3 regions of the Microbacterium sp. 10M-3C3 genome follow, and region 1 is predicted to be linked to each of the others. Evidence: predicted binding sites of a transcription regulator. Region 1 holds the regulator's gene; each other region holds the start of a gene.

Region 1 (6,066 bases):
GACGCCGTCGGCGTAGACGCGGTCGACGGTGGTTCCGGTGCCTTCGGGCTCGCGGTCGTCAGGCACCCGTCGTCTCCTCCTGCAGTCCGCCGGCGAGGACGTGCGCGTGGACGTGGAACACGGTCTGCCCGGCACCGGCGCCGGTGTTGAAGACCAGACGGAAGTCGCCGTCGGCGTGCTCGCCGGCCAGACGCGCGGCGAGGCCGACCATCTCCGCGAGGAGCGCGGGGTCGGCGGCGGCGAGCTCCACGACGTCGCGGTACTCGGTCGTCTTCGGGATCACCAGGAGGTGCACGGGCGCCTGCGGCGCGATGTCGCGGATCGCGAAGACGTGGTCGGTCTCGGCGAGGATCTCCGCGGGCACGTCGCCCACGAGGATGCGCGAGAAGATGGACGCTTCGCTCATGGCGCCAGTCTATCGACGCCCCGTGTCACCGAGGCCGGAGCGCCCGTCACGCGGCCGCCCTCACCAGCGATGCAGGAGCGTGCTCGCGACCGAGAGCGCGGCCGCACCGGCGGTGGAGGTACGCAGCACCGTCTCGCCCAGGCGCACGGGTTCGGCGCCGGCCCGCGCGAGCCGCTGGATCTCGGCGTCGGAGATGCCGCCCTCCGGGCCGACGACGAGATGGACGTCGCGACCGTCGTCGAGCGAGATCCGGGACAGCCGCTGCTCGGCGCGCGGGTCGAGAAGCAGCATCCGCCCACCCTCGGCGAGGCCGGCGAGGTCGTCGGTGCTCGCCGGCGCCGCCACCTCGGGCACCCACGCGCGATGAGCCTGCTTCGCCGCCTCGCGGACGATCGTGCGCCAGCGCGCGAGCCCCTTGTCGACCTTGTGGTCCCAGCGCGACACGCTGCGCTCGGCCTGCCACGGCACGACCGCGTCGACGCCGAGCTCGGTGGCGGCCTGGATCGCGAGCTCGTCCCGATCGCCCTTCGCGAGGGCCTGCACGAGCACGAGCCGCGGCGAGGGGGCGGGCACGTCCCGCCGCGCCGTGATCCGGACGCCGACGCGCTTGGCGTCGACGTCGGCGACCTCGCCGTCCAGCCACACGCCGCTGCCGTCGCCGACCGTCACCGCCTCGCCCGAACGCAGGCGCCGGACCTGCGCCGCGTGATGCGCCTCGGCGCCGGTCAGCACGATCTCGTCGCCGGGCGCCGCATCCGTCGCATCGGCGCTCAGGAAGTGCAGCGCCACGGCTACGCGTTCCGGAAGCGGTCGCGCAGCTTCGCGAACAGCCCCTGGTGGAACTGGGCGAGCTGCGGCGCGGGTGCCTTCGTGCGCTTGGCGAACTCCTCGATGAGGGCGCGCTCCTTGTGATCGAGGCGCGTGGGGGTGACCACGTGCACGCCGACGCGGAGGTCGCCGCGCTGCGAGCCGCGCAGTGGCGTGATGCCGCGCCCCTTGATCGTCAGGACGTCGCCGGACTGCACGCCGGGCCGCACCTCGAGCTCGACGCCGCCGTCGAGCGCCTGGATGGTGGCCGACGTGCCGAGGATCGCGTCGGGCATCGACACCTCGAGCGTCGCGAGCAGGTCGTCGCCGTCGCGGCTGAAGATCTCGTGCGGCGCGACGGTGATCTCCAGGTACAGGTCTCCGTTCGGTCCGCCGGCGGGGCCGACCTCGCCGGAGCCGGGGAGCTGCAGGCGCAGCCCCGTCTCGACGCCGGCCGGGATGTCCACCGACACGGTGCGGCGCGCGCGCACGCGCCCCTGCCCCTGGCACGTCGCACAGGGGTACGGGATCGTCGTGCCGTGGCCCTGGCACGTCGCGCACGGCTGCGTCGTGACGACGTTGCCGAGGAGGCTCCGGACGGTGCGCTGGATGTTGCCGGTGCCGTGGCAGATGTCGCACGTGACCTCGGACGTGCCCGGCTGGCAGCACGACCCCTGGCACGTCTCGCACAGCACGGCCGTGTCGACCTCGAGGTCGCGGTGCGTGCCGAAGACGACGTCGCCCAGTTCGAGGTCGACGCGCACGAGGGCGTCCTGGCCCCGCTCCCGCCGCGACCGCGGACGACCGCCGCGCGGGCCGCCCGCACCGCCGCCGAAGAAGGTCTCGAAGATGTCGCTGAAGCCGCCGAACCCGGCAGCCCCGCCCGCGCCGCCGAACGGGCTCTGGTCGCCGCCCATGTCGTAGCGACGACGCTGGTCGGGGTCGCTGAGCACGTCGTACGCGTGGGTGACGAGCTTGAACCGCTCCGCCGCATCCGCGCCCGGATTGACGTCGGGGTGCAGCTCGCGCGCGAGCCGTCGGTAGGCCCGCTTGATGTCGTCGGCCGAGGCGTCGCGCGCGACGCCCAAGACCTCGTAGTGATCAGCCACTGATCGCCTTCCTGCCCGCCGCAGCGGGATCGTCCTGATGCCGGCGGCGCCTCACCGGGCGCTCTCGTCGTCTTCCAGCAGCCGGGTCAGATAGTGCGCGACGGCGCGGACCGCCGCGAGATTGGTGGGGTAGTCCATGCGCGTGGGGCCGAGCAGCCCGATGCGCGCGCCGCTGGCCGGTGCGTCGTAGTCGCTCGCGAGCACGGAGGCCTCGGGCAGCCCGAACGGCTCGTTCTCGCGGCCGATCGAGACCGACAGGCCCTGCGCGTCGGCGACCATCTCGCTCATCAGCTTCAGCAGCGTCACCTGCTCCTCGATCGCCTCCAGGAGCGGGTAGATGCTGCCGCGGAAGTCGGCCTCGCGCCGGGCGAGCGTCGCCGCCCCGGCCATGACGAGCCGGTCCTGACGGAACTCCTCGAGCTCCTCGGCGAGCACGCGCAGGATGGGATCGGCGAGGGCGTCGAGTCCGCCGGCGGGCGCGGGGGCGTTCGCGAGGAGGGCGCCGAGCCGCTCGGCGGCGCCGCGGACCGAGTGTCCGACCACGAGCGCGCCGACGCGCGCGCGCAGCTGCACGAGCTCGTCGTCGCCCGGCTCCTCGCGCGCGAACGCGATGCGCTGCGTGACACGGCCGGTGTCGGTCACGACCACGACGAGCATGCGCCCGCCGCCGAGGCTCACGAGCTCGACGTGGGTGACGTGAGCGGCCGCGAACGACGGGTACTGCACCATCGCGACCTGACCCGTCAGTCGCGTGAGCGCCCGCACCGTGCGGCCGAGGAGGTCGTCGAGGTCGCCCGAGTCGTCGAGGAAGGACGCGATGGCCGCGCGCTGCGCACTGGAGAGCGGACGGAGCTCTGCGAGGTGATCGACGAAGACGCGGTAGCCCTTGTCGGTCGGGACGCGCCCCGACGACGTGTGGGGCGCCGCGATCAGCTCCTCGTCCTCGAGCTGCGCCATGTCGTTGCGGATGGTCGCCGCCGACACCCCGAAGGCGTGTCGCTCGACGATCGCCTTGCTGCCGACCGGCTCACGCGTGTCGACGTAGTCCTGCACGATCGCGCGCAGCACCTGGAGTCCGCGTTCCGTGACCATGGCACCCCTCCCGCAATCGCTGGCACTCACTCCATCCGAGTGCCAATTCTAGCGGACGGGCGGTGTGCGGCGCCGGACCGGCTCACCGCGTGAGGGCGCGCACGACGGCATCCGCCAGCAGCCGCCCGCGGCGCGTGAGGACGACGCGGCCACGGACGGCGTCGCGCCCCTCGACGAGCCCGTCGGCGACGAGCCCCGCCACCGCCTGCCGGCCCTCGCCGAGCAGATCGGCGACCGCGATGCCCTCGCGGATGCGGCTGCCCAGGAGCACGCTCTCCAGACGCCGCGCCTCATCGTCGGGGCGCTCGCGGCCGGCGGCGGGCGACGACCCCGCGCCCAGCCGGGCCGCGTACGCCGCGGGATGACGCACGTTCCACCAGCGCAGCCCGGCGACGTGGCTGTGCGCGCCGGGCCCGTAGCCCCACCAGTCCGCGCCGCGCCAGTAGGCGAGGTTGTGCCGCGAGCGGTGCTTCGGACCGCGCGCCCAGTTCGACACCTCGTACCACTCCAGGCCGGCGGCCGAGAGCAGGTCGTCGGCGAGCTCGTACATGTCGGCTTCGAGGTCGTCGTCGGGCTCGGCGAGCTCACCGCGGCGGATCTGCCGCGCGAGCTTCGTTCCGTCCTCGACGATGAGCGCGTAGGCCGACAGGTGATCGGGTTCGAGCGCGATCGCCTCCTCGAGCGACGCACGCCAGTCGGCGAGCGACTCCCCCGGCGTGCCGTAGATGAGGTCGACGCTCACGTCGAGCCCTGCCGCCCGCGCCGCGGCCACCGCCGTGCGCACGTTGTCGGGGTCGTGGGTGCGGTCGAGCGCGGCGAGGACGTGCGCCTGCGTCGACTGCATGCCGACCGACATCCGCGTGATGCCGGCGGCGGCGAGCTCGTCGGCGACGCGGGGCGTGACCGTGTCGGGATTGGCCTCGACGGTGATCTCGGCGCCGTCGAGGAGTCCGAACGCACGGCGGACGCCGTCGAGCATGCGCGCGAGGTCGCCCGGTGGCAGCAGTGTCGGCGTGCCGCCGCCGAAGAACACCGTCGACGCCGGTCGGAGGCCGCCGGCGGCGGCGAGCACGCCGGCGGACAGGTCGATCTCCCGCAGCAGCGTGTCGGCGTACTGGTCCTGCCGTGCACCCCGCAGCTCCGACGCGGTGTAGGTGTTGAAGTCGCAGTAGCCGCACCGCACGCGGCAGAAGGGCACGTGCAGGTAGACGCCGAAATCGGCGGACGGATCGATGCGGAGGTCGGCGGGCAGGAGCCCGTCGTCGGGGGCCGGGTCGCCGAGCGGGAGCGCGGCGCCCATCAGCGCCGCGTCGCGTACAGCGGCGAGATCGCCTGCAGGTACCGCTGGAACAGCTCTCGGCGCCGGCGGCGCACGAGGCCGCGGAACATGCGGTACAGCACGGCCACCGGGCGGTCGAAGGCGCGCACGGTGAACCACACCTCGTCGTTCTCGCGCCACTCCAGCACGAAGAGCTCTTCGCCGCTGACCACCGAGTCCGACACCGTGCCGAGCGTGTAGCCGGTGCGACGGGGCTCCTCGATCACCGAGATGACGCGCAGCTCGCCGTCGGCGCGGAGCCCGCCGACGCGGCCGCGCACGCGCACGGTCGTCCCGGGCGCGACGAACGGCGTGCCGTCGGCGTCGAAGCGCTGGTCGGATTCGAGCCGGCTGGGGGCGATCGGGGTGCCGTCGGCGTCGAAGCCGACGCCCGAGTACATCGGCCCGGGCGCGGGGCGCACGTCGCTGATCGCGAGCCCGCCCTCGCGCTGCGCGGCCCAGGCCAGCAGCGACTGCGAGGCGGTCGTGAACCGTTCCTCCCCCGACCCGATCCGCCAGCTCTCCTCGGCCGGCAGCGAGCGCTCCGGCGGGTACTGCATCAGGTCGGGAGCCTGCGTGCCGCCGACGGCGGCGTAGTCGACCGTCTCGTCTCGAAAGGTCCCGCGGCGCATGACCTCCAGCCTACGTCGCCTCTTCCGGGTTTACTTCTTCGTCTCGACGTCGCCGGAGAGGGCCGCGATGAACGCCTCCTGAGGGACCTCGACGCGCCCGACCATCTTCATGCGCTTCTTGCCCTCCTTCTGCTTCTCCAGCAGCTTGCGCTTGCGCGTGATGTCGCCGCCGTAGCACTTCGCGAGCACGTCCTTGCGGATGGCGCGGATGTTCTCACGCGCGATGATCCGCGCGCCGATGGCGGCCTGGATCGGCACCTCGAACTGCTGGCGCGGGATGAGCTTGCGCAAGCGCTCGGTCATCATCGTCCCGTACGCGTAGGCCTTCTCGCGGTGGACGATCGAGCTGAACGCGTCGACCTTCTCGCCCTGCAGCAGGATGTCGACCTTCACGAGGTCGGCCGTCTGCGATCCCGCGGGCTCGTAGTCGAGGCTCGCGTAGCCCTGGGTCTTGGACTTCAGCTGGTCGAAGAAGTCGAACACGATCTCGCCGAGCGGCATGTTGTACCGCAGCTCGACGCGGTCCTCGCTGAGGTAGTCCATGCCGAGGAGCGTGCCGCGGCGCGACTGGCACAGCTCCATGACCGTGCCGACGTAGTCCTTCGGCAGCAGGATGCCGACCTTTACGACCGGCTCGGCGACCTCCGCGACACGGCCGTCGGGGTATTCGCTCGGGTTCGTGACGGTCACGGTCTCGCCGGT
Region 2 (6,066 bases), 950 kb from region 1:
GGAAGTCCACGCGCCCCACCCCGTCGATTCTCACCTGACAGTCGAAGGGCACGCCCAAGGAGCGCAGCAGCAGGCGGACGAAGGTCTCCGGGCCCGATTCTGCACGTCCGTCGACCAGACGGCGGAGCACACGGTAGCGCCTCGGCAGGTGTGCGAACACGGCATCCAGGTCCGCCTCGGTCACGAGCCGCAGATGCAGTGCGCTGTCGAGGGTGGCGATCGCGTCCCGCGGCGCTTGGCACTGCACCGCCTAAATCAGCGCGTCGAGGAGGTCGACACTCACCCCGCCGACCGGCACCGGCACGCGCAACGGCGCCCAGTGCACGCGGACGTCGGGCTCGAGCCTGAGGCGGGTGGCATGGACGGACACCTGCACGTGCGTCGCCGTCGCATCGCGCACGAAGACGCCCAGGGCGGCGAGCGCGCTGACGCAACCGACGAGGCCGCCGACGCGCGCTGCGACGTGCACCCCGGGCGCGGAGGCCGGCGCGAGGTACACGCCCTGGCGGGCTCGGACGATGGCGCCCCAGCGCACGGACGCCGTGATCTCGCGCTGGGAGAGGCCGAACCCCTTCAGGTCGGCGTGGCAGTAGGCATGGTCTGGATGCAGCACCCCGGCATGCTGCCGCGCCTCCGGCACCGCCGGACCGCCCCTCGCGCGCCGTGTGAGCTCGGCCAACGCGGTGCGGACTGGGGAGGAGGGGTAGGCGATGCACAACATTCCGGACGAATACGGCCGCCGCATCCGCAACCCCGCGTTTGGCTGCCTCCGGCGCGGTTCGTCCGGAATGTTATCCACCGCACGTCCCCCGCGCCGAGCGCGCGGAGAAAGGGGAAGGGCCCCGGTCCGAAGACCGGGGCCCTTCCGCGTGGATGCTGCGATCAGCCCTCGTAGGCGGCGTAGTTGTTGTCTTCGCCGTACTGGTAGATGCCGATCGACGCCTCGGTCGGGTCGCCGACCTCGTCGAAGGTGATCGGACCCGAGATGCCGTCGTAGTCGGCCGTGCCGCCACCGAGGATGATCTCGGCGCACTCGGCGTACGACGTGCACTTGGTGCCGTCGCCCGAGCCACCGGAGACCTCGATGAGCTTCTCCGCGATCGCCTCGCTGTCGGTCGAGCCGGCAGCCAGCGACGCGAGGGCCAGCAGCGTGGTGGCGTCGAACGACTCCGCCGCGTAGCTGTAGTCCTCGAGCGCGGGACGGCCGTTGTCCGACTGGAACGTGTCGAGCTGGTCGGTGAAGTCCTTGATCGAGTCGATCGACAGACCCGGCAGCGTGCCCTTGGCGCCCGTGAGGGAGCCGGCCGGGAACGCGTCGCCGAAGTTCTTCAGGTTGCCGTCGACGAAGTACAGCTTGTCGGACGGGAACTTGCCGAACAGGCCCGGCAGGATCGTCGAGACCTCGTCGAACGTGATCAGGGCGATCGCGTCGGGGTTGGCCGCGAGGACCTCGCTGATCTGCGCGTCGAAGGTGGTGTCACCGGTGTTGTACGTCGACTGGGCGACGACCTCGCCGCCGGCCTTCTCGAACGCCTCGGAGACGTACTTGGCCAGGCCGGTGCCGTAGGAGTCGTTCAGCACGATGAGGCCGAGCGTCTGGTTGCCGTCCTCGGCGATCAGGTTGCCGAGCACCTCGCCCTGCAGCACGTCGGAGGGCGCCGTGCGGAAGTACAGGCCCTTGTCGTCGTACGTGGTGAACGCGTCGGACGTGTTGGCCGGCGAGAACTGGATGACTCCCGCGCCGACGACCTGGTCGATGAACTGCAGCGACGTGCCCGAGGACGCTGCGCCGATGATCGCCTTGACGTCGTCGTTGAGAAGACGCGGGATGGTCGTCTCGTACGCCTTGTTGTCGGTGTCGCCCGAGTCGCCGTACTCGACGTCGATCGTGAGACCCGTGTCGCCGGTCGCGTCGTTGATGAGCGACGCGGCGTACGCCACACCGGCCTCCTCGGGCGGGCCGAGGAAGGCGAGGTTGCCCGTCTGGGGCAGTGCCGTGCCGATCTTCAGCGAGAGGTCCTCGCCGGGCTGGGCGGAGGATCCGCCGGACGGTGCGGCCGCGCCGCCGCCACCGGCACACCCGGCCAGGATGAGCGCGCTGACTCCGACCGCGGCGATCGAGCCGAGGACCTTGCCGGCACGCGAACGTGTGAAGACGCTCATGGTGCTCCTTGCTGTGAATGAACGTTCGGGACGACTCGGGCGCCGACCCAGTGCCCTCACACTACTGACGACCGCGAGTCCCGGGTATTGCCGTTCGTTAACGATGTGTAACGCGACCGAATCGTTATGCGGGAGCGCGCCCACGCCCGGATTCCCGGGCCGGATGCTTCGCCGCGGTCACGCGAGATCGGATGCGGCGACCGCGGCGAGACGCCCGCGACGCGCCGCTCGCACCGAATCCACGGTGAGCACGACGAGGGCGACCCACACGAGGGCGAACCCGATCCAGCGCTCCACGGGCATCGGCTCCCCCAGCAGCCACACCCCGATGACGAACTGCATGACGGGCGTGATGAACTGCAGCATGCCGATCACCGTGAGCGGGACCCGGCGCGCGCCCGAGGCGAAGAGGAGCAGCGGTGTGGCGGTCACGACGCCCGCGAGCAGGAGCAGCGCCGCGTGCCCCGCGCCCGCCGTGAACAGTGTCAGCCCCGACGTCGCAGCGACCACGCCGAGCTGGACGAGGGCGACCGGCAGCAGCCACGCCGACTCCAGGGTGAGCCCGCTCACGGCGTCGACCGCGGGCCCGATGCGCTTCTTCACGAGGCCGTACAGACCGAAGGACATCGCGAGCGTCACGGCGATCCAGGGGAACGCGCCGTAGCCGATCACGATCACGATCACCGCGGCGGTGGCGATGCCGATCGCGACCCACCGGGTCGCCCGGAGCCGCTCACGCAGGACGACGACGCCCAGGATGACCGTCACGAGCGGGTTGATGAAGTAGCCGAGGCTCGCCTCGACCACGTGCCCCGACAGCGTCGCCAAGACGTAGACCTGCCAGTTGACGTAGATGAGGGCGCCGGCCAGAGCCGTCCATCCCAGCAGCCGCGGCTGTCGGAGGATCGCGCCGAAGCGCCGCCACGTGCGCGTGACCGCGAGGAGCACGAGGCAGAAGACGAGCGAGAGCGCGATACGCCACGCGACGATCTCCCAGCCGCCGCTCGGCACCAGCAGGAGGAAGTACAGCGGCAGCGTGCCCCAGAGGAGGTACGCGCCGAGCGCGTAGAGCCCGCCGAGCGTGCTCTCCCGCATCCTGTCGGCCATGCGTCTCCCCTCCGTTCCACCCTAGGCGGCGGTCGCACGAATCCTCATCGACGGCCGCCACAGAAGACGACGAGCCCCGGATGCCGAAGCATCCGGGGCTCGTGTGGGGAAAATCGCGTCAGCGCACGACGACCGCGAGCACGTCGCGGGCCGAGAGCACGAGGTACTCGTCGGCGCCGAACTTCACCTCGGTGCCGCCGTACTTGCTGTAGATCACGCGGTCGCCGACGGCGACGTCGAGCGGCACGCGATTGCCGTTGTCGTCGATGCGGCCGGGGCCGACGGCGATGACCTCGCCCTCCTGCGGCTTCTCCTTCGCGGTGTCGGGGATGACCAGCCCACTGGAGGTGGTCTGCTCAGCCTCGACCTGCTGGATGACGATGCGGTCCTCGAGCGGCTTGATGGAAACCGACACGGTCTACCTCTTCTTTCTGAACGGTACGGAAGACTCGTTAGCACCCGCACGCGGAGAGTGCTAACGCCAGTGTAGGGAACTGCTGGCACTCATGCAACGCGAGTGCCAGCATCGTGCGACGCGCCGAGGGGTCTGGATATCCGGTCCGAAAGTGGGTTCCCTTGGCGTCCGCGGTGTGCCACAATCCCCTCATCGTCGGGCGTTAGGGGCACGAACCGGCGGCAGGACATCAGTGGGGATGCGTCCTGCATCCCCCATGTCGATGGGCGGAACCGCGCGCACCCCCGGGGCGCGTGTTCCGGGGGGAAAACATGAGTGCTCCGTATTTTCTGGCGATCGATATCGGGACGAGTCGCACGTCTGCGGCCACAGCGAGGTGGGCGCCGGACGGCAGCCTGATCGCCGCGCCGTTCGCGCTGGGCCGCTCCTCCGACAACACGCCGACGGTCGCGTTCGCGGCCGACGGCGACGTGCTGTTCGGGGACGCCGCCGAGCGGCGCGGCGCGACGCAGCCCGACCGGCTCATCCGCGAGTTCAAGCGGCGCGTCGGCGACGACGTGCCGATCCTCGCGGGCGACCGGGCTTTCACGCCCGAGGAGCTGTACGCGGAGGCGGTGGACTGGGTCGCGCGCGCGGTCATCGAGCGGGAGGGCGCGACGCCGGCGGGGATCGCCCTGACCGTGCCCGCCGCGTGGGGCGCCTATCGCGCCGAGCACGTCCGCGACGCGATCGCGGTGCGGGGCTGGCGCGATGTCCTGATCGTCACCGAGCCGGAGGCGGCCGCCCGCCACTACGAGGCGTCGAGCCCGCTCGCGGCGGGCCGCGCGCTCGCCGTGTACGACTTCGGCGGCGGCACGTTCGACGCCGTCGTGCTGCGCAAGGAGGCCGACGGTTCGGTCCATCTCGTCGGTCAGCCCTCCGGACTCGCCGATCTCGGCGGGGCCGACTTCGACGACCTGCTCGTGCGCCACGTCGTGCGCGCGGCGCACGTGGACGCGGTGCAACTGTCGGGCGACGTCGCCGGGCGGATGGCGCTCGCCGCGCTGCGCCGCGAGTGCGTCGAGGCGAAGGAGTCGCTGTCGTTCGACTCGGAGGCCGTCGTGCCGGTGCTCGTCTCGAACGACCAGCGCACCGTGCGGGTGAGTCGCGACGAGTTCGAGCTCATGATCGCCGACGACCTCGAACGCACGCTCGCCGCGTTCGAGGACGCGCTCGAGACCGCCGGCACGGCGGCCGCCGACATCGAGGCGATTCTCCTCACGGGCGGGTCCTCGCGCATCCCGCGTGTCGCGCAGATGCTCTCGGAGCGGTTCGACCGTCCCATCGCCGTCGACGCCGACCCGAAGGCGATCATCGCCCTGGGTGCGGCGCGGATCGCGGCCGACGCCGCGGCCGCCGACGCCGCGCCGGCGATCGCCGCCGCAGCGGAGGCGGCAGACCCGGCCGTCGCGCTGTTCGCGGAGGTCGAGGCGCGGGAGGCGCCGCGGGTGGCGGATGCGGCGCCGCCGCGCCGCGGGTGGCTGCGCCGTGCCCCGCGCACGGCCCTGGCCGCGGCGGGCCTCGCGGTGGTGGCCAGCGGCACGGCGCTCGCGCTGGCGCCGTCGCTGGGGGCCGGCATGGTGGATGCGGCGGAGCGGACGGCGCTCGTCGCCGAGCCCGGGGACGGTGTCGGCGGCGGTCTCGCGGGACTGCCCGACTTCTCCGCTCCGACCGAACCGGGCGCTGCGGTGCCCGCGGTCGAGATCCCCGCCGTGCCGACCACCCCGACCGCGGACGCCCCGCGTGCGGACGGGTCGTCGGGTGCCCGGTCCGCACCGCGGACCGAGGCCAAGAAGCGGGCGACTCCCGTCGCGCAGGCCGCCGGGCAGACGGCGCGCACCGGGACCGCGGCGCCGACCGGCGGTGCGCCGTCGTCGACGGGCACGGCGCCCTCGGCGTCCGGCGGGACGCCGTCCGGCGGCACGCCGACCCCCGCCGACTCGGGCTCGCAGACCCCGACCGGCGGCGGCACGACCGACCCGGGCACCACGGACCCCGGCACGGGCGGCGGAGCCACCGACCCGGGCACGGGCGGCGGGACGACCGACCCGGGCACCGGCGGCGGCACCACCGACCCGGGCACCGGCGGCGGCACCACCGACCCGGGCACCGGCGGCGGCACCACCGACCCCGGCACCGGCGGCGGCACCACCGACCCCGGCACCGGCGGCGGCACCACCGACCCCGGCACCGGCGGCTCCGACCCTGCGCCGAGCGACCCGCCGCCCAGCGGCGACCCCTCTCCCTCGCCGAGCCCCACCGTCGCCGTCTGACGCGCCGCGATCATGACGACGCTCGGCACGGCTCCGGCCGGTCTGTTCGCTGCCGCCCCCGCGCTCCTG
Region 3 (6,066 bases), 650 kb from region 1:
GGGCGCGGCATCGTGCTGCGCCGTCAGACCGGCAGCGGTCTCGGCCCGGTGTGGGCGTGGATCGCCCTCACGGTCGCGAGCGTCATCGCGGGCGTGGTGTTCGCGGCGTACCTGATGAACTTCGTCTTCACGGTGATGGTGCCCTACATCGAGCAGTACTCCACGACGCTCTGACCCCCGGAGGAGAACCCGACATGGACACCGAGCAGATCGACACGAGCGCGAAGCCGTGGGCGAGCGGATGCACCGACTGCGACGCGCTCGGCGGGTGGTGGGTGCACCTCCGCCGCTGCGCCGCGTGCGGGCACATCGGATGCTGCGACGACTCCCTCGCCCGACACGCCACCGCGCACTGGCAGGAGACGGGGCACCGCTACATCCAGAGCTTCGAGCCGGGTGAGGACTGGTGGTGGGACTACCAGGAGCAGGCGATGGTCGAGGGCCCCGAGCTCGCGCCGCCGACGAGCCGCCCCGAGTCTCAGCCGTCGCCCGGCCCCGAGGGACGCGTGCCCGGCGACTGGCGCCGCGTGCTCCTGGCCCGCGCGCGCGACGAGCGGGCCTGACCCGGTCGCGCCTCCTCGCGGATCAGTCTCCGAGCACGAGTTCGGCGGCCCCGACGAGGGGGCTCTCGTCGCCGAGCGCCGCGGGCACGATGCGCGCACGGGCGAGGAACGGGAACGGCGCGGCGGCGTCGCGGGCCGCGGCCACGCGCGCGACGTAGTCGTCGGTCACCCGCGAGAACCCGCCGCCGATCACGACGACGTCGAGGTCGAGGAGCGCCGCCGCGGAGACGAGCGCCGCTCCCACCGCCGCGGCACTGCGCTCGACGGCCGCGATGGCGAGCGCGTCACCGGTGGCGCATCCGCGGGCCAGCTCCTCGCCTGTGTCTCCCGACCAGCCCTGGTCGCGCGCCCAGCGCACGGCGTTGGGGCCGCTCGCGACGCGTTCGACGGTCGCGGCGAGTCCGCCCTCCGCCGTGAAGCCCGCGACCGCGACCTGGCCGATGTGGCCGGCGTTGCCGCTCGCGCCGCGCACGGGTCGGCCGTCGATCACGACGCCGCCGCCGATGCCGGTGGACACGACCATGCCCAGGACGACCCGGCCGCCGCGTCCGGCGCCGCGGCGCGTCTCAGAGAGCGCGATGCACTGTCCGTCGAGGGCGAGGCGCACCGGCCCGTCCGTCCAGGCTGTGGGCAGGGCCGCGCGCACGGCGTCGACGATGTCGAAGCGGGCGGCGCCGGGGAGGTTCAGCGGTGAGATCGTGCCCGCGTCGGCGTCGACCGGGCCGGCGCTGCCGATGCCCGCGCCGCGCACCGTCGCTCCGCCCGGCAGCGCGGCCGTGGCGCGTGTGACGACCTCGGCCACCGCGGCGCGCAGGCCCGCGGCGTCGGCTTCCGCTCCGGTGGCGGCCCGCGAGCGCGACCCCGGGAGCACCGTGCCGGAGGCGTCGACCAGCGCGGCTTCGACCTTCGTTCCGCCCAGATCGACGGCGAGTGCGACATCCACGGTGATCCCCTTCCCGACCCGTCCACGCTAGCGCGCTCGCCGTCGGCGAACGCGCCGCACAACGCTGGCACTCTCGGGTGGAGAGTGCTAATCTGACATCACTTGAGTCGAGTCAACTCAAGTCCAGAACATGGGATGCCGGAGCATCCGCTTCGGCGAGTCGAAGGAGGAGACATGGCAGGCTACGACCCTTTCCGTGAGTTCGACCGGCTCGCTTCGGCGCTGGTCGAGGGCCGGCGCGGACCTCGGCGGATGCCGATGGACCTGTACCGCGACGGCGACCACTATGTGCTGACCGCCGACCTCCCGGGCATCGACCCGGGCTCGGTCGACATCGACGTCGACGGCCAGCTGCTGACGATCCGCGCCGAGCGCACGCTCACGACGGGCGAGGGCGTCAAGTGGATCACCCGCGAGCGCGAGGCGGCGTCGTTCGTGCGGCAGCTGAACCTCGGCCAGGGCATCGACACCGACCGCATCAGCGCGTCGTACGGCAACGGCGTGCTGTCGGTGACGATCCCGGTGAGCGAGAAGGCCAAGCCGCGGCGTATCGAGGTGACGACGGAGTCGGACGCCTCGACGATCCGCGCGCACGAGACCGACGCGCCGACGCCGATCGAGCAGTGACGCACTGACAAGAGCGGGGCGGTTCCTCCGGGAGCCGCCCCGCTCGTTCGTCTCCGCTTCGGCACGGGTAGCGTGGGGGAGTGAGCACGGGCATCGACATCGCGACGCTCGGCCCGCTCTCCTGGACCCTCCTCGCGGTCGCGGCCCTCATCGTCGGGGTGTCGAAGACCGCGGTCCCGGGCGCCGGCACGCTCGCCGTCGCGATGTTCGCCGCCGTGCTCCCGGCGAAGGAGTCCACGGCCACGCTCCTGCTGCTCCTGATCGTCGGCGACATGTTCGCGCTGTGGGCGTATCGCCGCCACGCGGTGTGGTCGGCGCTGCTGCGCCTCGTACCCGCGGTTCTCGCCGGCATCGTGCTCGGCGTGCTGTTCCTCGCGTTCGCGAGCGACGCGTGGGTGCGGCGCGGCATCGGCGTGCTGCTGCTCCTCGTCGTCGCCGTCACGCTGTGGCGACGGTGGCGCGCCCGGCACCGCGAGGCGGATGTGCCGAGCGGACCGGTCGCCGCCGCCGTCTACGGCACGCTCGGCGGGTTCACGACGATGGTCGCGAACGCGGCGGGCCCCGTCATGTCGATGTACTTCCTCGCCGCGCGCTTCCCGGTGCACGCGTTCCTCGGCACCGCGGCGTGGTTCTTCGCCGTCGTGAACGTCAGCAAGATCCCGTTCGCCGCCGGTCTCGGCCTCTTCTCCGTGTCGGGCCTGTGGATCGACCTGCTCCTGCTGCCGGCGGTGCTCGTCGGTGCGTTCACCGGCCGGTTCCTCGCGTCGCGCATGTCGCAGCGCGTGTTCGAGCGGATCGTCATCGTGCTCACCGTCGTCGGCGCGCTCTACCTGCTGTGGTGAGCGGTCAGGCCGCCAGCGCGCCGGCGCGCACGCACGCCTCGATCGCCACGCGGTAGTCCGCGATCATCCGATCGCGACCCAGGCGCGGGCGGGCGTGGATCGCCGCGCGGCGCAGGGCCGGTCGCTCCCGCAGCACCTCGTCCCACGTACGCGCGATGTCGGAGGCGTCGTGCCGGGTGACGCGACCGATGCCGGCGACGGATGCCGCGGCATCCCCGACCGCCGTCGTCACCGGCGTGGCACCGCTCGCGGCGCCTTCGAGCAGGCACAGCGGCGACGCCTCGCCGAACGCGCTCGTGAGGGCGACGATGTCGGCGATGCGGTGGAGCATCGGCATGTCGTCGCGGAGCCCGAGAAGGTGCACGCGGGCGTCGAGATGGAGTCCGGCGTCGCGTGCCATGTCGCGCAGGAGCGGGTTGTCGGCGGTCATGCCCGCGCCGCACAGGACGTAGTGCGCGCGTCCGCCGGCGGCGCGGTGCGCCGCGACCGCCGCGAGCAGCAGACCCGGGTCTTTCATCGCGTCGAAGCGTGCGGCGTAGAGCACGACCGGCGCGTCCTCGGGGATGCCGAGAGCGTGCTTGCCGTCGGCGATCTCCGCGGCGGTGCCCGGCCGGAACCGGTCGAGGTCGACGCCGTTGGGCACCACGTCCCGCATGACGCCGTCGATTCCGGCGCGCGCGTAGGCGTCGCTCGTCGACGCGGCGCACGAGATCGTCGCCGTCACGAGTCCCGACCGCGCCGCATCCGCGAGCCAGCCGAGCGCGGGGCCGGCGTGGGTCGGGTCGGAGCGGTGCAGGCATGTGGCCACGGGCACACGCGGCATCATGCCGGCGCGCTCGAGAGCGAGGAGGAGGCCGAGCGGCTGCTCCTTGAGCGTGAGGACGACGTCGGCATCGGCGATCGCGCTCGCCGCCGCCCACAGGTCGGCCGGCGTGAAGACCGACGGGTCGAGCGGGTCGGCTCCTGCCTCGCGGCCGAGCGTCATCACCTCGACGCCCGCATCGATGAGCCGGCGGTAGCGGGCGTCGTCGGTCATCGACTGCACCGTGCCCTCGCGCCGGGCGTGCGACGCGAGTGAGAGCACGCGGTGATGCTGGTCGGCACCGTGGAGGCCCGCGACCACGTCGGTATGCAGGATGCGGGCGCCGCCCGCGAAGAAGCCTTCGTACAGGGAGAGCACTCGGAGCGGGTGTGACATTGCGCACCTCTCGACGGGGGAAAGGCCATGCTGAACGACGCGGCCCGCGGAATCGATGACGCGCACGTGTAGATCGCGTGAACGTCGCGTGCGCGCTACGGTGCCGTCATGGCGTACGCGTGGCCGATCGTCGGACCCTCCTGCGCGATCGCGGGACTCGTCGAGCCGATGCCGTGGGGCAAGGCGACCTACACCGTGCTCCGCGTGCCCGAGGAGCTCGTGTCGGCGGCCGCGGAGGGCGGCACGCGGCGCGTGGCCGGTCGCCTGGAAGACGTCGAGGTCAACCTCGCGCTGAACCGCGCGCCGGTCCTTCCCGACGTGTTCGTGTGGGCAGGGGCGTCGCTCCTGCGCCGCCTGCGGCTGGATGTCGGCGACCCCGTGAGCGGCGAGCTCGCGCCCGTCGACGATGCGGCGGTCCTCGTTCCTGCCGACGTCACGCAGTTGCTGGCTGACGCGGGTGCGACCGAGCGCTGGGAGATGCTGACACCCGCCGACCGCCGTCGACGCCTCGCGACGATCGACGCCGCCGCGACCGCCGCGACGCGCGCCCGCCGCATCCACGCCCTCATCGCCGCTCTCTGACATGGAAGGGTTCACATGTGCGCCACGATCGCCAGCCACCACGTGCGCCCCGCGCACGCCGACGCCTTCCGCGCGTTCTTGGGCCGCATCGAAGACGGCATGGCGGGAACGCCGGGGCTCGTCTCGCTCGAGTCCTACGAAGACCCGCGCACGGGAGACCTCGTCGCCGTCGGACGGTGGGAGAGCGCCGAGGCCGCGCAGGCGGGCGTGCCGCGACTCCTGGCGATCGGCGGTCGCGACCCCGAGTGGTCGAGCGCGCCCGACGACGTGCAGTTCCTGCCGTCGCTGCGCTGACGCGTCAGCGGCGCTCGAGCTCCAGCACCGGAATGGTCCGCGTCGTGCGCTGCTCGTAATCGGCGAAGCCGGGCGCCTCGGCGACGATGCGCTGCCACGCGGCGGCGCGCTCGTCAGGCGACAGCTCGCGCGCCGTCACCTCCACCGTGCCGTCGTCGGGCGTCTCGATCGTGACCTCCGGGTGTGCGCGCAGGTTGTGGTACCACGCCGGATGCTGCGGCGCGCCGCCCTTCGATGCGACGATCAGCCACCCGGCGTCTGTCGGGAACGCGCGGACCGGGGCGATGCGCTCGGTGCCCGTACGCGCGCCGATGTGATGCAGCAGCACGAGGTGTCGCCCGAACTGCGGCACGTGTCCGTTGTTCGAGCGGAACGTCTCGATGATGTTGCGTGTCCACGCGTCGTATCCAGCGTCCACCGCGCCACCTCCTGTTGCACCGAGCCTACGGCCCGCAGACCGGCGAGCGGCCGGGGCGCGGAACGCCTCCGGCCGCTGCGGTCCGTCACGCGTGCGGTGCGACCACGCTGAAGGTCCACGTCACGCCGAACCGGTCGGTCAGCATGCCGAAGCCCGGCGACCATGCCGACGCCGCGAGCGGCTCCACGACGGTGGCGTCCGCCGCGAGGGCGTCCCACCACGTCTGCACCTCCTCGAGACTGGCGCCCGACAGCGCGAGGAAGAACGACTGGTCGGTGACGGTCGTACCGTTCTCGCGATGGGTCGCGCCGGGGAGCCGCGGGGCGTCGGCGCCGGGGATGTCGTACGCCATCACCGTGAAGCCGTCGACGCCGAAGACCTGCCCGTAGACGACGCGGTCGGCGCCGGGGAGCTCGGCCGGCATGCCGAACTCGGCGTAGGTGCGGATGATCGCGGAGCCGGAGAACGCGGCCGCGTAGAACTCGAGCGCGGCCCGCGCGGTGCCGGCGAAGTTGAGGTGGGCGGTGGGGGTGGCGGACATGATGTCTCCTTCGTGACGCCGTCGATCGGCGTGCAACCAGGCTCTCGCATGATCCGGT

The links. The regulator HrcA, encoded in region 1, represses chaperone genes, less so after heat shock. The targets are predictions, from matches to a motif close to TTNGCACTCGNNNNNNNCGAGTGCNAA.
Region 2: the regulator HrcA is predicted to act here: its motif matches at 3,768-3,794, upstream of groES (co-chaperone GroES).
Region 3: the regulator HrcA is predicted to act here: its motif matches at 1,571-1,597, upstream of EI169_RS05695 (Hsp20/alpha crystallin family protein).

Annotation. Positions count from the first base shown of each region.
Region 1 covers NZ_CP034245.1:1,851,197-1,857,262, forward strand. Annotated here, with positions in the region: gene EI169_RS08865 (HIT domain-containing protein) at 59-406, opposite strand; gene EI169_RS08870 (16S rRNA (uracil(1498)-N(3))-methyltransferase) at 467-1,195, opposite strand; gene dnaJ (molecular chaperone DnaJ) at 1,198-2,322, opposite strand; gene hrcA (heat-inducible transcriptional repressor HrcA) at 2,374-3,414, opposite strand; gene hemW (radical SAM family heme chaperone HemW) at 3,497-4,714, opposite strand; gene EI169_RS08890 (DUF1990 family protein) at 4,714-5,364, opposite strand; gene lepA (translation elongation factor 4) at 5,395-6,066, opposite strand, start outside.
Region 2 covers NZ_CP034245.1:896,286-902,351, reverse strand. Annotated here, with positions in the region: gene EI169_RS04280 (hypothetical protein) at 1-184, opposite strand, end outside; gene EI169_RS04275 (hypothetical protein) at 251-613, opposite strand; gene EI169_RS04270 (ABC transporter substrate-binding protein) at 883-2,163, opposite strand; gene rarD (EamA family transporter RarD) at 2,341-3,270, opposite strand; gene groES (co-chaperone GroES) at 3,389-3,685, opposite strand; gene EI169_RS04255 (Hsp70 family protein) at 3,997-5,997, shown strand; gene EI169_RS04250 (helix-turn-helix transcriptional regulator) at 6,010-6,066, shown strand, end outside.
Region 3 covers NZ_CP034245.1:1,202,254-1,208,319, forward strand. Annotated here, with positions in the region: gene EI169_RS05680 (DUF2510 domain-containing protein) at 1-174, shown strand, start outside; gene EI169_RS05685 (UBP-type zinc finger domain-containing protein) at 195-563, shown strand; gene EI169_RS05690 (ROK family protein) at 586-1,506, opposite strand; gene EI169_RS05695 (Hsp20/alpha crystallin family protein) at 1,681-2,133, shown strand; gene EI169_RS05700 (sulfite exporter TauE/SafE family protein) at 2,214-2,975, shown strand; gene EI169_RS05705 (glycosyltransferase) at 2,980-4,173, opposite strand; gene EI169_RS05710 (YdeI/OmpD-associated family protein) at 4,282-4,755, shown strand; gene EI169_RS05715 (antibiotic biosynthesis monooxygenase) at 4,771-5,049, shown strand; gene EI169_RS05720 (nitroreductase family deazaflavin-dependent oxidoreductase) at 5,054-5,467, opposite strand; gene EI169_RS05725 (VOC family protein) at 5,553-6,008, opposite strand.